3 regions of the Streptomyces sp. NPDC079141 genome follow, and region 2 is predicted to be linked to each of the others. Evidence: riboswitches for the same ligand, from Rfam matches in the RefSeq annotation. Region 2 holds a riboswitch; each other region holds the start of a gene.

Region 1 (6,637 bases), on a different contig from region 2:
GCAAGTGGTGATCGAAGAGACCCTCCTCGAAGCCGAGGAGAAGATGGAGAAGGCCGTCGTGGTCGCCAAGGAGGACTTCGCCGCGATCCGCACCGGCCGTGCGCACCCGGCGATGTTCAACAAGATCGTGGCCGACTACTACGGTGCGCCGACGCCGATCAACCAGCTGGCTTCGTTCTCCGTGCCGGAGCCGCGCATGGCGGTGGTGACCCCGTTCGACAAGAGCGCGCTGCGCAACATCGAGCAGGCGATCCGCGACTCCGACCTGGGCGTCAACCCGAGCAACGACGGCAACATCATCCGTGTGGTGTTCCCGGAGCTCACCGAGGAGCGCCGCCGCGACTACATCAAGGTCGCCAAGGGCAAGGCGGAGGACGCGCGCGTGTCCATCCGCTCGGTCCGCCGCAAGGCCAAGGACGGCATCGACAAGCTCGTCAAGGACGGCGAGGTCGGCGAGGACGAGGGCCGTCGTGCGGAGAAGGAGCTCGACGACGCGACGCACAAGTACGTCGCCCAGGTGGACGAGCTCCTGAAGCACAAGGAAGCGGAGCTTCTTGAGGTCTGATGAACGACTCTTCCTGGGGGGCGCCGCCACAAGCCGGGTACTGGGGGCCGTCCGACCAGGGGCCTGTCCAGGGGGCTGCCCCGGCGGGTCCCACGTACGATGCGCCTGAGGCGCAGCAGACTCGCCCCATGCCCATCGTGCCCGACGGACCCGCTGTACCTCGATACGGCGACGACCAGGATGACGACCGGGGGGCCGCTCGGCTGAGCGGCCCCTTGTTCCGCGACGAGACGCCGCAGGCGCAGCCCTACCGGGCCGTACCTGAGAATCCGGAGCCCATGCCCGACGCCCCGCAGCCGGCGCCCCAGCCGCAGAAGAAGAGCGCGGGGCGCGACCTGGGCGCGGCCATAGGTGTCGGCGTCGGTCTCGGCGCGGTGATCGTCGTATCGCTGTTCGTCGTCAAGGCCGTGTTCGTCGGCGTGATCGCCGTCGCCGTCGTGGTCGGACTGTGGGAGCTGACCTCCCGCCTCCAGGAGCGCAAGGGCATCAGGGCGCCGCTCGTCCCGCTCGCGGTCGGCGGCGCGGCGATGGTCGTCGCCGGATACGTCCGGGGCGCCGAGGGCGCCTGGGTGGCAATGGCGCTGACCGCGCTGGCCGTGCTGGTCTGGCGGATGACGGAACCGCCGGAGGGCTATCTCAAGGACGTCACGGCGGGTGTCTTCGCGGCGTTCTACGTCCCCTTCCTGGCGACGTTCGTCGCGATGATGCTGACCGCCGACGACGGTCCGGCCCGCGTCCTGACGTTCCTGCTGCTGACCGTGGTCAGCGACACGGGCGCGTACGCCATCGGCTGGCGCTTCGGCAAGCACAAGCTCGCCCCGCGCATCAGCCCCGGCAAGACCCGCGAGGGGCTGCTGGGGGCGGTGTCGTTCGCCATGGTCGCGGGCGCGCTGTGCATGCAGTTCCTGATCGACGACGGCACCTGGTGGCAGGGGCTCCTGCTGGGCCTCGCGGTCGCGGCGAGCGCCACGCTGGGCGACCTCGGCGAGTCGATGATCAAGCGTGACCTCGGCATCAAGGACATGGGCACGCTGCTCCCGGGGCACGGCGGGATCATGGACCGGCTGGACTCGCTGCTGCCCACGGCTCCTGTGGTGTGGCTGTTGCTGGTCTGGTTCGTCGGGTCCAGCTGAGGGGCCGGCCGACGACGGGCCCCGGCCCCGCGGCTCTCGAAGCCCCCTGCTCGTTACGGGCCGGGGGCTTCTGTCCATGGCGGTGCGGTCGGGGCGGTGGGACGATTTGGGTGTACACCCTCAAAGGGGGTTCACCCATGTCCGCCATCCGAGAATCGATCGACGTCGACCGCACTCCCGAAGACGTCTACGCCTACATCACCGACCCGTCCCACCTGCCGGAATGGCAGCTGAGCGCCGTCAAGGCGGAGCCGCTCGAAGAGGGCCCCGTCCATCCCGGCTCCCGGGTCAAGGTCATCCGCCGCATCGGCAACCGCGAGATTCCGATGACCGTGGAGTTCGACGCGATGGAGCCTCCGTACAGCTGGGATCTGCACGGCGTCGAAGGTCCCGTCAGGCCGCGCACCCACGGCCGGATCGAGCCGCTCGACGACGGGCGCCGCTCCCGCGTGACGATAGAGATCGACTTCGAGGGCCACGGCCTCGGCAAGGCCCTGGTGCCCCTCGTCGTCCGTCCCCAGGTCCGCAAGGAGCTGCCCCGGGACGAGCAACTGCTGAAGGAGCGGCTGGAGCAGATGACCGCGTAATCGGGCGGGACTGGCCACACCCAACGATCTGCGACACTGGTATGGCCATGCCTAAGCCCGGAGAACTCACATTCGTCGCCCCCCGCGGAGCCAAGAAGCCGCCGCGGCACCTTGCCGATCTCACGCCTGCCGAGCGTAAGGACGCCGTCGCGGCGGTCGGGGAGAAGCCGTTTCGTGCCAAGCAGCTCTCGCAGCACTACTTCGCGCGGTACGCGCACGACCCGGACCAGTGGACCGACATCCCGGCCGGGTCGCGCGCCAAGCTGCGCGAGGAGCTGTTCCCGGAGCTGATGACGGTCGTACGGCATCTGTCGACCGACCAGGGCGACACCCGCAAGACGCTGTGGCGGCTGTTCGACGGGACGCTCGTCGAGTCGGTGCTGATGCGGTACCCGGACCGGGTGACCATGTGCATCAGCTCCCAGGCGGGGTGCGGGATGAACTGCCCGTTCTGCGCCACCGGACAGGCCGGTCTCGACCGGAATCTGTCCACCGCCGAGATCGTCCACCAGATCGTGGACGGCATGCGGGCGCTGCGGGACGGCGACGTGCCCGGTGGGCCGGCGCGGCTGAGCAACATCGTCTTCATGGGGATGGGCGAGCCGCTCGCCAACTACAACCGGGTCGTGGGCGCCATCCGCCGGCTCACCGATCCCGAGCCGGACGGGCTGGGGCTTTCGCAGCGCGGTATCACCGTCTCCACCGTCGGTCTCGTCCCGGCCATCCACCGGTTCGCCGACGAAGGCTTCAAGTGCCGGCTCGCGATCTCGCTGCACGCGCCCGACGACGAGCTGCGCGACACCCTCGTCCCCGTGAACACGCGCTGGAAGGTGCGCGAGGTCCTGGACGCCGGGTTCGAGTACGTCGAGAAGTCGGGGCGCCGGCTGTCCATCGAGTACGCGCTCATCCGCGACATCAACGACCAGGCGTGGCGGGGCGACCGGCTCGGGCGGCTGCTCAGGGGCAAGCCGGTCCATGTGAACCTGATTCCGCTGAACCCGACTCCGGGCTCCAAGTGGACCGCGTCACGGCCCGAGGACGAGAAGGCGTTCGTCGAGGCCATCGCGGCGCACGGGGTGCCGGTCACCATCCGGGACACCCGTGGGCAGGAGATCGACGGGGCGTGTGGTCAGCTCGCGGCCACCGAGCGGTAGTCTGATCGGCGTACGTACATCTTCATATTCCGACAGGGGAGCGCCACAGCGCTGAGAGTGCGGCACAGGCCGCAGACCCTCTGAACCTGGCCCAGGTCATTCTGGGTAGGGAGATCGGTCGTCACTCTAGCTGTTGCGCCCTGCCCGGAGGGATTCCGGGCAGGGCCGCGTCTCTTCCTGGTCACTCCAGGAGGAATCAGTGAGCATCACCAAGAAGGCCACGGCTCTGGCCGTCGGGCTGGGGCTCGTCACGCTGTCCGCGTGCGGGTCGTCGTCCGATGACGAGCAGAGCTCCGGCGGGTCCAAGACGGTCACGCTCGTCAGCCACGACTCGTGGGCCGTTTCCAAGGACGTCCTCGCCGCGTTCGAGAAGAGCTCCGGTTACCAGGTCAGGGTTCTGGAGGACGGCGACGCCGGCCAGGCCGTCAACAAGGCCATCCTGACCAAGGACAACCCGCAGGGCGACGTCTTCTTCGGCGTCGACAACACCCTGCTGTCCCGCGCGCTCGACAACGGGCTCTTCCAGTCGTACGAGGCGAAGGGCCTCGACCAGGTCGACGAGCAGTACCAGCTCGACCGGGACGAGCACCGGGTCACGCCCGTCGACTACGGCGACATCTGCGTCAACTACGACAAGCAGTACTTCGAGGAGCACGACCTGACCCCGCCGTCGACCCTCGACGACCTGGTCAAGCCCGCGTACAAGGACCTCCTCGTCACCGAGAACGCCTCCACCTCCTCGCCCGGCCTCGGCTTCCTGCTCGGCACCGCCGCGCAGTACGGGGATGGGGGCTGGCAGGACTACTGGAAGAAGCTCAAGGCCAACGGCGTCAAGGTGGTCGACGGCTGGGAGCAGGCCTACAACGAGGAGTTCTCCGGCTCCGCCGGCGGCAAGGCCGCCAAGGCCGACCGGCCGCTCGTCGTGTCGTACGCCTCCTCGCCGCCCGCCGAGGTCATCTACGGCGACCCGAAGCCGACGACCGCGCCGACCGGGGTCGCGGAGGGCACCTGCTTCCGGCAGGTCGAGTTCGCGGGCCTGCTGAGCAACGCCGGGAACAGCGAGGGCGGCAAGGCGCTGATCGACTTCCTGATCAGCAAGAAGTTCCAGGAGGACATGCCGCTGAACATGTTCGTCTACCCCGTGGTCGAGGGGGCGAGCGTGCCTGCCGAGTTCAGCGAGTACGGTCCCGCGGCCGAGGATCCGCAGACCATGGCGCCCGACAAGATCGCCGCCAACCGTGACCAGTGGGTCAAGTCGTGGACCTCGCTCGTACTGAAGTAGCGGTTCCCCGTCGGACGTACGCGGCGCGGCTCGGCCTGATGGCCCTGCCCGTCGCGTTCTTCGGCGTCTTCTTCGCCTACCCCGTCGCCGCGATCGTCGCCCGCGGCCTCAAGGTCGACGGGGCCTGGCAGCTCGGGCGGATCACGGACGTGCTCGGCCAGTCCGACATCCGGCACGTCCTGTGGTTCACCACCTGGCAGGCGCTCGCCTCCACCGCGCTGACCCTGCTGGTCGCGCTGCCCGGCGCCTATGTCTTCGCCCGCTTCGAGTTCCCCGGCAAGCAGGTCCTGCGGGCCGTGGTGACGGTCCCGTTCGTGCTGCCCACGGTCGTCGTCGGTACGGCCTTCCTGGCGCTGGTCGGCCGGGGCGGACTGCTGGACGAGCTGTGGGGCGTACGGCTGGACACCACGGTGTGGGCGATCCTGCTGGCGCATGTCTTCTTCAACTACGCGGTCGTCGTGCGGACCGTCGGCGGCCTGTGGGCGCAGCTCGACCCGCGGCAGGAGGAGGCCGCGCGGGTGCTCGGCGCGTCCCGCTTCGGGGCCTGGCGGCAGATCACCCTGCCGGCCCTCGGCCCGGCCGTGGCCGCCGCCACCCTGATGGTCTTCCTGTTCACCTTCACCTCCTTCGGTGTGGTGCAGATCCTCGGTGGCCCGACCTTCTCCACCCTCGAAGTGGAGATCTACCGGCAGACCTCCGAGATCTTCGACCTGTCCACGGCCGCCGTCCTCACGATCGTCCAGTTCGCGGCCGTCGGCGCGATCCTCGCGCTGCACGCCTGGACCGTCCGGCGGCGGGAGACCGCGCTGCGGCTGGTGGACGCCTCGCAGACCGCGCGCCGGCCGCGCGGGGCCGGGCAGTGGGCGCTGCTGGCCGGGGTCCTCGCCAGTGTCGTCGTCCTGCTTCTGCTGCCGCTGGCCGTGCTGGTGCAGCGGTCCCTCGACGCCCCCGACTTCGGCTACTACCGGGCGCTGACCTCCTCCGACAGCGGTGTCTTCCTGGTCCCGCCGATCGACGCGATCGGCAACTCGCTGGAGTACGCCGCCGTCGCCACCCTCATCGCCGTGCTGATCGGCGGACTGGCCGCGGCCGCGCTGACCCGGCGGGACGCGGGCCGGTTCGTGCGCGGGTTCGACGCGCTGTTGATGTTGCCGCTCGGGGTGTCCGCCGTGACGGTCGGGTTCGGCTTCCTGATCTCCCTCGACGAGCCGCCGCTGGATCTGCGGTCCTCGTGGATCCTGGTGCCGCTCGCGCAGGCGCTGGTCGGCGTCCCGTTCGTCGTACGGACCATGCTGCCCGTGCTGCGGGCCGTGGATCATCGGCTGCGGGAGGCGGCGGCCGTGCTCGGGGCGTCGCCGTGGCGGGTGTGGCGGGAGGTGGACCTGCCGATGGTGCGGCGTGCGCTGCTGATCTCGGCCGGGTTCGCCTTTGCGGTGTCGCTGGGGGAGTTCGGGGCGACGGTGTTCATCGCGCGGCCCGACAACCCGACGCTGCCGGTCGCCGTGGCCAAGCTGCTGGGGCGGGCCGGGCAGCTCAACTACGGCCAGGCGATGGCCCTTTCGACGGTGCTGATGGTGGTGTGCGCGGTGGCCCTGCTGATGCTGGAGCGGCTGCGGGGCGCGGACCGGACGGGGGAGTTCTGATGCTGCTGAGTCTTGAGGGCGCGACCGTGCGGTTCGGCGGGCGGGCCGTACTGGACAGCGTCGATCTGTCGGTCGCCGAGCACGAGGTGGTGTGCGTGCTCGGGCCCAGCGGCAGCGGCAAGTCGACGCTGCTGCGGGCGGTGGCGGGGTTGCAGCCGCTCGATGCCGGGCGGGTGTCGCTCGACGGGCGGGACCAGGCCGGCGTGCCCGCGCATCGGCGCGGGGTCGGGCTGATGTTCCAGGACCACCAGCTGTTCCCGCAGCGGGACGTGG
Region 2 (6,637 bases):
GGGCGAGCCGGGTCCACCAATACCTCCGGATCCATCCGCGCCCCCGCCTCGATCAGCCGCCGCCCCTGTGCCAGGTCCCGGGGCCGGCCCACCGCCAGCAGGGCCACCAGGCGGCCCTCGCGCAGCCAGCAGACCGTCCAGGCCGGGCCGGACGGGTCGCCGCGCCACAGCGTGCTGTCGGCCGACGCGTGATGGCCGGCGTACTGGACGAAGCGGCCGAACTGCTCCGACCAGAAGTACGGCACCGGGTCGTAGACGGCCGGGGTCTCGCCGATGATGTTCGCGGCGACCGTGCGCGGGCCCTGGAGGGCGTTGTCCCAGTGGTGGACGAGGAGGCGCTCGCCGTACCTGGCCGAGGGGAAGGAGGCGCAGTCGCCGACCGCGTAGACGTCCGGCACGGAGGTGCGCAGGTGGTCGTCGGCCACGACCTCGCCGTGGCGGCCGAGCTCGATGCCGGAGCCGGCGAGCCAGACGGTGGCGGGGCGCGCCCCGATGCCGACGACGACGGCGCCCGCGGGCAGCCGCGAGCCGTCGTCGAGGACGACCGCGCCGGGCTCGACGTGCGCCACGCGCGCGTGGGTGCGCAGCTGCGCTCCACTGTCGGCGTACCAGCCGGTCATCGGCGCGGCCACCTCGGCGGGCAGCGCACCCGCGAGCGGCCGGTCCGCGGCCTCGACGACGGTCACCGCACAGCCCGCCTCGCGCGCGGCGGTGGCGAACTCGGCGCCGATCCAGCCCGCGCCGACGACCACGATGTCGTGCTGTCGGGCGAGCACGGGCCGCAGCCGTTCGGCGTCGTCCAGGGTGCGCAGCAGATGCACCCCGGCGACGCCCTCGGCGCCCGGCAGCCGGATCGGTTCGGCACCAGTGGCCAGCACCAGCACGTCGTACGGCACCGGGCCCTCGGCGGTGTCCAGCTCGTGCTCGGCGGGCCGTACGCCCAGCACCTCGCGGCCCAGCCCGAGTTCGATGTCGAGCGCCTCGAAGTCCACGTCGAAGGCGGAGCCCTCGGCCTTGCCGAGCAGCACGGCCTTGGACAGCGGGGGCCGGTCGTACGGCTGGTGCGGTTCGGCGCCGATCAGCGTCACCGGGCCGGCGAAGCCCTGTTCCCGCAGGGCGACCGCGGTCTGTACGCCGGCCATGCCCGCGCCGACCACGACCACCCGCCGCTGCGACTGCCTCTGCTCGCTCACCTGATCACCATAGACAACTGACAATTTGTCAGTCAGCCGTCGTGCTCCGTGACCTGCTCCACAACGCTGGTCCCACTGCCCGGCTGCGACTCCCACTCCCAGCTCTCCTCAAGCCGCAGCCGCCCGTCGGGGAGTTCCACGACCGTGGACACACAGTGCCCGGACGAGGTCGTCCCATCATGCTTGAGCTGCACGTACCGGAAATCCAGCCGGTCACCTTCTCGTCTACCCACGAGATGACCGCGTACGACATCGCCGCCCACGTACTCGGCCCAGATCTCGCCGTCCTTCTCGTGGTAGGTGAAGCGGGTCCGGGTGCCCACCTGACCTGGGGCCTGGTCGGCCACCGGGGCGAGGACGAGGCCGTCGAGCGAGCGGGGCATGGACAGAGGCTCCCTTACTGAGACATGAGGCATCGGGCTAGGGTGGCCAACGTAAAGCACTCGCGGGAGCCCGGACGCACCGGGCTGAGAGGGAGGCTGGCGGCCTCCGACCGTACGAACCTGATCCGGGTCATGCCGGCGAAGGGAGGGGCTGGACGCCCATGTCGCCTACGCGTACGTCAGACGTCCTCGTCTTGGGGGGCGGAATCATCGGGCTGGTCACGGCCTGGCGGGCCGCCCAGCGCGGGTTCGCCACGGCCGTGGTGGACCCCGAGCCGGGCGGCGGCGCCGCCCAGGTGGCCGCCGGGATGCTGGCCGCCGTCACGGAGCTGCACTACGGCGAGCAGACCCTGCTCGGCCTGAACCTCGCCTCGGCCCGCCGCTACCCCGACTTCGCGGCCGAGCTCGGCGACCTCACCGGCCACGACCTCGGCTACCGCCGGTGCGGCACGCTCGCGGTCGCGCTGGACGCCGACGACCGTGCCCACCTGCGCGAACTGCACGCCCTGCAACAGCAGTCGGGGCTGGAGTCCGAGTGGCTGTCCGGACGGGAGTGCCGGCGCCTGGAGCCGATGCTCGCGCCGGGCGTGCGCGGCGGGCTGCGGGCGGACGGCGACCACCAGATCGACCCGCGGCGCCTGGCCCGGGCGCTGGTGGCCGCCTGTGAGCGGGCCGGTGTGGTGTTCCACCGGGTCTGGGCCGAACGGCTGTCCGTCCTGCGGGGGCGGGCGGCGGGGTGCGTGACGCGGGACGGTACCGCGCTGGGCGCCGGTCAGGTGGTCCTTGCGGCCGGCAGCCTCAGCGGGCGGCTGGCGGGCGTCCCGGACGACGTGCTGCCGCCCGTACGGCCGGTGAAGGGGCAGGTGCTGCGGCTCACTGTGCCGAAGCGCCACGCGCCGTTCCTGAGCCGCACCGTACGGGCCGTGGTGCGCGGCAGCCAGGTCTACCTGGTGCCGCGGGAGAACGGCGAGCTGATCGTCGGCGCGACGAGCGAGGAGCTGGGCTGGGACACGACGGTGACCGCCGGAGGCGTCTACGAGCTGCTGCGCGACGCGCACGAGCTGGTCCCCGGCATCACGGAACTGCCGCTCACGGAGACGCGCGCGGGGCTGCGCCCCGGCTCCCCCGACAACGCGCCGCTGCTCGGTCCGACCGAGCTGGACGGGCTGCTGCTGGCCACCGGGCACTACCGCAACGGCGTGCTGCTCACGCCGGTCACCGGCGACGCCCTGGCCCACGCCCTGGCCTCCGGCGAACTCCCGGACGAGGCCCGCCCGTTCACCCCGAAGCGCTTCAGCACCACGGCACTCACGGAGCAGCCCGCATGAACATCTCGGTCAACGGCGAGCGTCGTCGGATCGCGCCGGGCACGGCCCTCGACACGCTCGTGAAGTCCCTCACCGCGGCGCCCTCCGGAGTGGCCGCCGCCCTCAACGAAACCGTCGTCCCGCGCGCGCAGTGGCCGTCGACCGCCCTCTCCGAGGGAGACCGTGTCGAGGTCCTCACCGCCGTCCAAGGAGGCTGAACCATGGCCGACGATCCCTTTGTCCTCGGCGGTACGTCCTTCACGTCCCGGCTGATCATGGGTACGGGCGGGGCGCCCAGCCTGGAGGTCCTGGAGCGCTCGCTGGTGGCCTCCGGGACGGAGCTGACCACGGTCGCGATGCGGCGGGTGGACCCCTCGGTGCACGGCTCGGTGCTGTCGGTGCTGGAGAAGCTGGGCATCCGGGTGCTGCCGAACACGGCGGGGTGCTTCACGGCCGGTGAGGCCGTCCTGACGGCCCGCCTCGCGCGCGAGGCGCTCGGCACCGATCTGATCAAGCTGGAGGTCATCGCCGACGAGCGGACGCTGCTGCCGGACCCGATCGAACTGCTGGACGCGGCGGAGACGCTGGTGGACGACGGGTTCACGGTGCTGCCGTACACGAACGACGACCCGGTGCTCGCGCGGAAGCTGGAGGACGTGGGCTGCGCGGCGATCATGCCGCTGGGCTCCCCGATCGGGTCCGGGCTCGGCATCCGCAACCCGCACAACTTCCAGCTGATCGTCGAGCACGCGCGCGTGCCGGTGATTCTGGACGCGGGGGCCGGTACGGCGTCGGATGCGGCGCTGGCCATGGAGCTGGGGTGCGCGGGTGTGATGCTCGCTTCGGCGGTGACGCGGGCGAAGGAGCCGGTGCTGATGGCTTCCGCCATGCGGAACGCCGTGGAAGCGGGGCGGTTGGCGTATCGGGCCGGGCGGATTCCCCGGCGGCACTTCGCCGAGGCCTCGTCGCCGGTGGACGGCATCGCGGCACTGGATCCGGAACGGCCCGCCTTCCAGTAGGAGACACGTCACAGCTCGGCTGCAGTCCCGCCCCGATCCTGCCCGAACCGGCGGGAGTGTCAGCCTCGGCTCGTACACTCACCTGCGTGGATACGACCCTTCAGGACCCTCTGGTCGGGCAGCTGCTCGACGGCCGTTATCGCGTCGAGGCGCGGATCGCGGTCGGCGGGATGGCCACGGTCTACCGGGCCGTGGACACCCGCCTCGACCGTGTCCTCGCGCTGAAGGTGATGCACCCCGCCCTCGCGGCCGACGGCACGTTCGTCGAGCGGTTCATCCGGGAGGCCAAGTCGGTCGCCCGCCTCGCGCACCCCAACGTCGTGCAGGTCTTCGACCAGGGCAACGACGGGTCGTACGTCTACCTGGCCATGGAGTACGTCGCCGGCTGCACCCTGCGTGACGTGCTGCGCGACCGCGGGGCGCTGCAGCCGCGGGCCGCGCTGGACATCCTGGAGCCGGTGCTCGCCGCGCTCGGTGCCGCGCACCGCGCCGGTTTCGTGCACCGGGACATGAAGCCCGAGAACGTGCTGATAGGGGACGACGGCCGGGTCAAGGTCGCCGACTTCGGGCTCGTGCGGTCCGTGGACACCGTGACCAGCACCACCGGTGCCGTGCTCGGCACCGTCTCCTACCTCGCGCCCGAGCAGATCGAGCAGCCCGGCGCCGCGGACGCCCGCGTCGACGTGTACGCGTGCGGTGTCGTCCTGTACGAGATGCTCACCGGCGAGAAGCCGCACGACGGGGACTCCCCGGCGGTGGTGCTCTACAAGCATCTGCACGAGGACGTCCCGCCGCCCTCGGCGCTCGTGCCGGGGCTGCCGTACGAGCTCGACGAGCTGGTCGCGTCGGCCACCGCGCGCACCCCGGAGGTCCGCCCGCACGACGCGGTCGCGCTGCTGGCCGAGACCCGGCGGGCGCGCGGTGCGCTGAGCGCGGACCAGCTGGACGCCGTGCCGCCGCAGGCGCTCTCCACGGAGCACGACAACGCCGACGACCGCACGAGCGTGATCCCGCGTTCGCTGACCGTGCCCCGCCCGCTGCCGGTCAACGAGGACGAGGAGCAGGAGCGGTTCCACCGCACCAGCCGCCTGGAGACCCCGCCGCCGCTGCCGCCGCAGCGCCGCCGTGTCCCGGCGCCCCGGCGCGGTCCCCTCGCGATCGTCGTCGCCATTTTGCTGGTCCTCGGCGTGGGCGCGGGCATCTGGTACATCAACTCCGGCCAGTTCACCCAGGTCCCGGCGCTGCTGACGAAGACGGAGGCGCAGGCCGAGGACCGGCTGGCGGAGGCCGGCCTGGAGGTCGGCAAGGTCGAGCGCAGCTACAGCGACACCGTCAAGCGCGGCCAGGTCATCAGCACCGACCCCGCGGCGGGCGAGCGCATCCGGCACAACGACTCGGTGAACCTGGTCATCTCCAAGGGCCCCGAGGTCGTGAAGGTCCCCGACCTGGAGGGCTACCGCCTGGACAAGGCGAAGGCCGTGCTGAAGAGCGAGGGCCTGGAGCCGGGCATGGTGACCCGGGAGTTCAGCGACAGCGTCGCCAAGGGCTCCGTGATCTCCACCGAGCCCGGGGCCGGCACCGAGCGCCGTTCGGGGACCGCGGTCGCGCTCGTCGTCAGCAAGGGCATCCCCGTCGACGTGCCGGACGTCACCGGCGAGAGTCTCGCGGACGCCCGGGCCGAGCTGGCGGAGGCCGGTCTGAAGGTGCGGGTCGCCACCGAGGAGGTCAACTCCTCCGAGTACGACAAGGGCCAGGTCGCCCAGCAGACCCCGGAGGCCGACAGCCAGGCGGTCAGGGGCGACACGGTGACGCTGACGCTGTCCAAGGGCCCGGAGATGGTCGAGGTGCCGGACGTGGTCGGCGACAACGTCGACGACGCGAAGGCGGAGCTGGAGGCCGCCGGCTTCGAGGTCGACGAGGACCGCGGTCTGCTGGGGCTGTTCGGGGACACCGTCGAGGGCCAGTCGGTGGAGGGCGGCGAGACGGCCCCCAAGGGCTCGACGATCACCATCGAGATCGGCTGAGAGATCATCCGACAGGTCCGCTGACGGGGCACCCCCGCCGCCATGACACCCTGAACGGGTGAGCATCGAGCAACTCCGCAACCCCGTCGGCGGCCATGTCCCGGTGGCCGGCGGCCTGAACTCCGTGGGTCTGGCCTACGCCCGTGACCTCAAGGCCGAGACCGTGCAGGTCTTCGTCGCCAACCCGCGCGGCTGGGCGACACCCGTCGGCAATCCGCGGCAGGACGAGGAGTTCCGTGCGGCCTGCGCCGCCGAGTCGATCCCGGCGTACGTCCATGCCCCGTATCTGATCAACTTCGGCTCGCACACCGAGGCGACGGTCGAGAAGTCGGTGGAGTCGCTGCGCCACTCGCTGCGGCGCGGGCGGGAGATCGGGGCGCGCGGCGTGGTCGTGCACACGGGCAGCGCGACCGGCGGGCGGGACCGGTCCGTGGCCCTGAAGCAGGTGCGGGAGTATCTGCTGCCGCTGCTCGACGAGCTCACCCACGACGACGATCCGTATCTGCTGCTGGAGTCCACCGCCGGCCAGGGTGCCTCGCTGTGCTCGCGCACCTGGGACTTCGGTCCCTACTTCGAGGCGCTGGACGCCCATCCGAAGCTGGGCGTGTGCCTGGACACCTGCCACATCTTCGCGGCGGGCCACGACCTGACCGGGCCGAGCGGGATGCATCAGACGCTGGACCTGCTGGTGGAGACGGTCGGCGAGGGCAG
Region 3 (6,637 bases), on a different contig from region 2:
AAGGACGAGGGCGATGCGTGAGATCTTCGCGGGAATGCCGTGGTGGGTGAAGTGGATCGCGGTGCCTGTCATCGCCCTGGTGGTGTTCGGCGGGCTGATAGCCAGCGTCGTCGGCTTCGTCATCGGGCTGCTGTTCAAGGTGCTGGTCTTCGTGGCCCTGGTCGGTGGACTCATCTACGTCGTACGGAAGTTCACGTCGAGCTCCACCTCGCGCAGCGACTGGTGAGGGGCGCGCGGGCAACCGGCGAGCGGTAACGGGAATCGCCGGTTCCCTCGGGCGAGGGAAGTTTCCCGGACAGGTCGTCTGCAAGCGGTGGCGGACGAATAGAGTCCGGAAACCGACGCGGGGACGACCCCGCGAGTGGCGTACACCCTCTCCCGTGTTCCCCGCACGGGCTACCCCCTCGCGCTTCGGGAGTGACCCTTGACCACGGTTGACACCGCACCCTCCGCAACCCGCATCCGCCCCCTGGTGCAGCCCGCACCCCCCAAGCGGGCGCGACCCACGGCGCCGCCGCCCAGCCCGGTCCGGTCACCGAACGCCGACCCCCCTCCGAACCCGGTACGGCGCACCGAATCCGGCCGGTCCCCTGCCTCCGCGACCCTCATCGGATCCGTCCAGCGCGCGATGCGTCTGCTGGAGTCCGTCGCCGGGCACGAACACGGTGCACCGGCCAAGCAGTTGGCCCGGGAGACCGGCCTGGCGCTCCCCACCGCCTACCACTTGCTGCGCACCCTGGTGCACGAGGGCTATCTGCGGCGCGACAAGGGCCTGTTCTTCCTCGGCGAGGCGGCCGAGCGGCTGAGCAGCAGCGGAGCACAGCAGAAACGTCGCAGCACGGTCGTTGACGCGCTCGCACACTGGCGTGACGCGATCGGCGTGCCCGTCTACTACGCGATGTACAACGACGGCGAGATCGAGGTCGTGTGCGTCTCCGACACCCCGGGCAATCCGGCAGTGGAGGAGTGGGCCGACTTCCGCGAGACCGGGCACGCGCACGCCATCGGGCAGTGCCTGCTGGCTCAGTTGGACGAGGACGCGCGCCGTGACCACCTCGACCGCTACCCCGTGCAGCCCATCACCCCGTACACGGTGCCGGACAGTCACACACTGCTGCGCCGTCTGGAACGGATGCGGCGGATGGAACCGGTGATCGAGCGTCAGGAGTACGCGCTGGGCACGGTGTGCGCGGCCATCCCGATCACGGTCGGTACCACCGCGGCCACCATGGCCATCTCTCTCCCCTCCCACCAGGAGGACCGGCTGCTGGCGGCGGCACGGCAGTTGCAGAGCGAGGTCGGGCGACTGCTGGGGTCACTCGCGATCTCTATCAGTATCTGAAAACTCACTCCTTGTGATCTGTTGTGTACGTTCAGCAAGATGCCATCAGTGTCGGGACGATCATTTCCTGGCTCTTCTACGGCAGATGACGGGGTAGGCGATGCGTGAGTCCGTACAGGCAGAGGTCATGATGAGCTTTCTCGTGTCCGAGGAGCTCTCCTTCCGCATTCCGGTGGAGCTGCGCTATGAGACCACTGATCCCTATGCCGTGCGCCTGACCTTCCACCTGCCCGGAGATGCCCCCGTGACCTGGGCGTTCGGGCGCGAGCTGCTGATCGACGGGGTGGGCCGGCCGTGCGGGGAGGGCGACGTCCATGTCGCACCGGCCGACCCCGAGTCGCTGGGCGATGTCCTGATCCGGCTTCAGGTCGGCGGCGATCAGGCGCTGTTCCGCTCCTCGTCGGCGCCGCTCGTGGCCTTCCTCGACCGCACCGACAAGCTGGTGCCGTTGGGCCAGGAGGGTGCTCTGTCCGACTTCGACGCCAGCCTCGACGAGGCGCTGGACCGGATTCTGGCGGAGGAACAGAGCGCGGGGTGAAGCGTTACGGCGGCGCCGGGGCGGTGGTGGTGGCGTAACGCTTCACCGCGTGCTGTGGGTGGTGAAGGAACGCTTCTGCCGTGGTGTGCTGGGTGAGGTCTCTGGCTGGTGCGTACCGAACCGAACCCGGGCGGCGGGGAACGTCGCCGTGGATCACCGCTTGCGTCGGCGTCCCCGCCCGCCGCGGGCCGGGGCCGACGGTGCACCGGCCGTCGCGGCCGCGGTCTCCCGCTCCGGGCGGTCGGCCGCGACCATCAGCGCGGCGAGGGCCGTGGTGACCGGAACCGACGCGACCAGGCCGATCGAACCGACCAGCGTGCGCACGATCTCCTCCGCCACCAGCTCGCTGTTGGCGACCGTCCCCACGCTGCTCTGCGCGATCGAGAAGAGCAGCAGCAGCGGCAGCGCGGCGCCCGCATAGGCGAGGACGAGCGTGTTGACGACGGAGGCGATGTGGTCGCGGCCGATCCGGATGCCGGCGCGGTACAGCCCGCGCCAGCCCATGGTCGGATTGGCCGCGTGCAGCTCCCAGACCGCCGAGGTCTGCGTGACCGTCACGTCGTCGAGGACACCGAGCGAGCCGATGATGATGCCGGCCAGCAGCAGACCGCTCATGTCGATGTCCGGATAGAGCCCGTGGATCAGCCCGGTGTTGTCGTCCGTGTTGCCCGTCAGCGCGGCCCAGTCGATGAACACCGAGCCCAGGATGCCGATCAGCAGCAGCGAGATCAGCGTGCCCAGCACCGCCACGGACGTACGGGCCGACAGGCCGTGACACATGTAGAGGGCGATCAGCATGATGGCGCTCGACCCGATCACCGCCACGACCAGCGGGTTCGAACCCTGGAGGATCGCGGGCAGGATGAAGAGGGTCAGCACCATGAAGCTGATGGCGAGGGCGATCAGCGCCATGACACCGCGCAGACGGCCCACCACCACGACGGCGAGCGCGAAGATGCCGGCGAGCACCGCCATCGGGATCCGGCGGTTCACATCGGTGACGGAGTACTGAAGGTCCTTGGGCGCGGAGGGCTCGTAGGCCACCACGACCTTCTCGCCCTCGTGCAACTGGCGTGACTGGTCGGGCTGCACGATCTCGGTGAACGTACGGCCCTCGTCGTCGCCCGTGTCGACGCGGATCGTCGCCTTCTTGCACGTGCCGTCCGCCTGTTGCTGGGCGGAGGAGCCCTCGGCGGTGGACGTGTCGCCGGTCGGCGGGACACCCGAGGCGTTCACCGACGAACAGCTCACGTCCTCGACCTTGGTGACCGTTGCCTGCTCGGTCTGCCGGTCGAAGCCGACCCCGGTGCGCTCGTGCGGCGGCGCACCGCCCGGCCACAGCACCACCAGCCCGACGACGACCGCCGCGGCGAACGGGATCAGGATCGCCGCGATGACCTTGCGCAGGTGCTTGGAGACCGGGGCGGCCGGGCCGTGGGCGTGGCTGTGGGAATGGCCGTGTCCATTGCCGTGTCCATTGCCGTGTCCGTCACCGCCACCGGGGGAACCGGGTCCGTGATCGTGCCCGCCACCGGGACCGCCGCCACCGGGACCGCCGCCACCGCTGGGGCCGCCACCACTGGGGCCGCCACCGTGCCCACGGCCACCATGCCCACCACCGAAGCCATGGCCGCCGGGACCGCCAAGCCCGCCGGGGCCGCCTCCGGAGCCGGGGCCGCGGGGCGGCTCGGGCGGTGGGAACGGGGGTTCATGCGTCGTGGTCACCGACCGATCATCGCAAGAACGGCAGGGGCCCTCTGTTCACCGCGCCCGAATTGACGCTAGCGTGGGGGCACCTTTGTACACGCGGGAGCTCGGAGCACCGGGCTGAGAGGGCGCTGACCTCCGTCCCAGCGATGTTTCACATGAAACGTCACCGGAATCGAGTGATGTTTCACACGGAACATCGGCAGACGGATACAGCTGCGTCGACCGCCGAACCTGTTACCGGGTAATGCCGGCGTAGGGAGTAGGTCTTATGACCATCAAGGACGCACGCACGCCTGCCTCCGTCCAGGACGACAAGTCCCAGGAGGCCGGGAAGTCCATCGGCTGGCACAAGGCGTACGTCGAGGGTTCGCGCCCCGACCTGCGCGTGCCGGTCCGCCAGGTGCACCTCACGAACGGGCAGTCGGTCACCCTGTACGACACATCGGGCCCGTACACCGATCCACTCGCCGATACCGACGTCCGCCGGGGCCTGGCCCCGCTGCGGGAGAACTGGATCATCGCCCGCGGCGACACCGAGGAGTACGCGGGCCGCCCCGCCCGCCCCGAGGACGACGGGATCAAGCACACCTCGCCGCGCGGCGGCAACCTGCGCAACCTCGACGCGGTGTTCCCGGGCCGCCCCCGCCTGCCGCGCCGCAGCCGGGACGGTCAGGCGGTGACCCAGCTCGCGTACGCCCGCCGCGGCGAGATCACGCCCGAGATGGAGTACGTCGCCATCCGGGAGAACGTTTCTCCGGAGGTCGTCCGCGAGGAGATCGCGGCGGGCCGGGCCGTGCTCCCCGCCAACGTCAACCACCCGGAGATCGAGCCGATGATCATCGGCAAGCGATTCCTGGTGAAGGTCAACGCCAACATCGGCAACTCCGCGGTGACGTCCTCCATCGAGGAGGAGGTCGAGAAGATGACCTGGGCGACCCGCTGGGGTGCCGACACGGTCATGGACCTGTCCACCGGTCGCAACATCCACACCACCCGCGAGTGGGTGCTGCGCAACTCCCCCGTCCCCATTGGCACGGTGCCGCTCTACCAGGCCCTCGAAAAGGTCGACGGCAAGGCCGAGGAACTGACCTGGGAGATCTACAAGGACACGGTCATCGAGCAGGCCGAGCAAGGCGTGGACTACATGACGGTCCACGCGGGCGTCCGCCTGCCGTACGTGCCGCTGACCGCCAACCGCAAGACCGGCATCGTCTCGCGCGGCGGCTCGATCATGGCGGCGTGGTGCCTCGCGCACCACAAGGAGAGCTTCCTGTACGAGAACTTCGAGGAACTCTGCGAGATCCTCGCCGCCTACGACGTCACGTACTCCCTCGGCGACGGCCTGAGGCCCGGTTCGATCGCAGACGCCAACGACGAGGCGCAGTTCGCGGAATTGAGGACGCTCGGGGAACTCAACCGGATCGCGAAGCGTTTCAATGTTCAGACCATGATCGAGGGCCCGGGACACGTCCCGATGCACAAGATCAAGGAGAACATCGACCTTCAGCAGGAGATCTGTGATGAAGCTCCGTTCTATACGCTCGGCCCGCTGACGACGGACGTCGCGCCGGCGTACGACCACATCACTTCCGGCATCGGTGCCGCGATGATCGCCTGGTGGGGCACGGCCATGCTCTGCTACGTCACGCCCAAGGAACACCTGGGCCTGCCCAACCGTGACGACGTCAAGACCGGCGTCATCACCTACAAGATCGCCGCCCATGCAGCCGACCTCGCCAAGGGGCACCCCGGTGCACAGGAGTGGGACGACGCGCTGTCCGACGCCCGTTTCGAGTTCCGCTGGGAGGACCAGTTCAACCTGGCCCTCGACCCGGACACGGCACGGGAGTTCCACGACGAGACCCTGCCGGCCGAGCCGGCCAAGACCGCCCACTTCTGCTCGATGTGCGGGCCGAAGTTCTGCTCGATGAAGATCTCGCAGGACATCCGCCGCCAGCACGGCGGTACACAGGGGGAGATCGAGGAGGGCATGGCCCAGAAGTCGAAGGAGTTCGCGGCCGCGGGCAACCGTGTGTACCTGCCGATCGCGGACTGAGGACGCCGGGCGTGGGTGAGATGGTGGCCATGTGTCGGCCGGCCTTCGGGTTCCGGCCTTCCGGGACACCATCTCGCTCGGCACACTGATCCCATGACAGCACTGAGCAAGGGCGCCAATCTTCCTGTCGACTCCCCGGCGGTGCGCGTGGAGCTCTCCTGGTCCGACGGGCCGGGCGTGCCCGACGTGGATGCCTCGGCGCTGCTGCTCACGGCGGCCGGACGCGTGCGTGACGACGGTGACTTCGTCTTCTACAACCAGCCGCACCATGCGTCGAATGCCGTCACCCACCTGGGGAAGCAGCGTGCCGGGGGCACCACGACCGACACCGTCGCGGTGGAACTCGGTTCGTTGGAGCCGGCCGTCGAGCGGATCGCGCTGTGCGCGTCGGCCGATGGAGGGACGTTCGGGCAAGTGCCCGGGCTGATGCTGAAACTGGTCGACGAGCAGACCCGGGCCGAGCTTGCGCATTTCGTCATGGAGGCGGGTACGGAGACCGCCTTCATCGGCGGAGAGCTGTATCTACGACAGGGGAAGTGGAAGTTCCGGGCGGTCGGACAGGGATACGCGTCCGGACTCGCGGGCCTGGCCACCGACTTCGGCATCACGGTCGACGAGGAGGAGGAACAGGCTGGGACGACCCCCGTATCGTCAACCCCGCCCGCGCCATCGGTACCGCCCGCGCCGACCACCTCGGCCGCACCCACCGCACCAGCCACATCCCCCACACCCACCGCACCCACCACACCCCCAGGCTCCCCCCGCCTCACCAAGGGCGAGGAGCGTCTCCCCGTGGACATGCGCAAGCGGCTGGACCTGCGTAAGCAGCAGGTGGCGGTCAGTCTGACCAAGCACGGCGCGGCCGGTGTCACTGCTCGCGTCATCCTGGTCCTGGACGCCTCGGGGTCCATGTCCTTCCTGTACTCCGGTGGGGTCGTCGCCGACGTGGTGGAGCGGATGGCCGCCGTGGCCGCGCAGTTGGACGACGACG

What was found. Region 2 has a riboswitch for thiamine pyrophosphate ahead of thiO (glycine oxidase ThiO). Riboswitches for the same ligand answer to the same signal wherever they lie in the genome.
Region 1: linked by a shared signal. The riboswitch ahead of AB0Q90_RS39400 (thiamine ABC transporter substrate-binding protein) and the one ahead of thiO (glycine oxidase ThiO) in region 2 are both predicted to bind thiamine pyrophosphate.
Region 3: linked by a shared signal. The riboswitch ahead of thiC (phosphomethylpyrimidine synthase ThiC) and the one ahead of thiO (glycine oxidase ThiO) in region 2 are both predicted to bind thiamine pyrophosphate.

The regions. Positions count from the first base shown of each region.
Region 1 is NZ_JBFBLP010000025.1:7,639-14,275, forward strand. It holds gene frr (ribosome recycling factor) at 8-565, shown strand; gene AB0Q90_RS39385 (phosphatidate cytidylyltransferase) at 565-1,698, shown strand; gene AB0Q90_RS39390 (SRPBCC family protein) at 1,836-2,285, shown strand; gene rlmN (23S rRNA (adenine(2503)-C(2))-methyltransferase RlmN) at 2,333-3,439, shown strand; TPP riboswitch at 3,464-3,569, shown strand; gene AB0Q90_RS39400 (thiamine ABC transporter substrate-binding protein) at 3,639-4,721, shown strand; gene AB0Q90_RS39405 (iron ABC transporter permease) at 4,760-6,364, shown strand; gene AB0Q90_RS39410 (ABC transporter ATP-binding protein) at 6,364-6,637, shown strand, end outside.
Region 2 is NZ_JBFBLP010000002.1:529,838-536,474, reverse strand. It holds gene AB0Q90_RS07525 (FAD-dependent oxidoreductase) at 1-1,142, opposite strand, end outside; gene AB0Q90_RS07520 (hypothetical protein) at 1,226-1,576, opposite strand; TPP riboswitch at 1,629-1,740, shown strand; gene thiO (glycine oxidase ThiO) at 1,738-2,904, shown strand; gene thiS (sulfur carrier protein ThiS) at 2,901-3,101, shown strand; gene AB0Q90_RS07505 (thiazole synthase) at 3,105-3,902, shown strand; gene pknB (Stk1 family PASTA domain-containing Ser/Thr kinase) at 3,989-5,926, shown strand; gene AB0Q90_RS07495 (deoxyribonuclease IV) at 5,985-6,637, shown strand, end outside.
Region 3 is NZ_JBFBLP010000004.1:307,381-314,017, forward strand. It holds gene AB0Q90_RS15550 (DUF5326 family protein) at 14-226, shown strand; gene AB0Q90_RS15555 (IclR family transcriptional regulator C-terminal domain-containing protein) at 608-1,342, shown strand; gene AB0Q90_RS15560 (SsgA family sporulation/cell division regulator) at 1,443-1,880, shown strand; gene AB0Q90_RS15565 (YibE/F family protein) at 2,034-3,605, opposite strand; TPP riboswitch at 3,677-3,866, shown strand; gene thiC (phosphomethylpyrimidine synthase ThiC) at 3,859-5,646, shown strand; gene AB0Q90_RS15575 (VWA domain-containing protein) at 5,740-6,637, shown strand, end outside.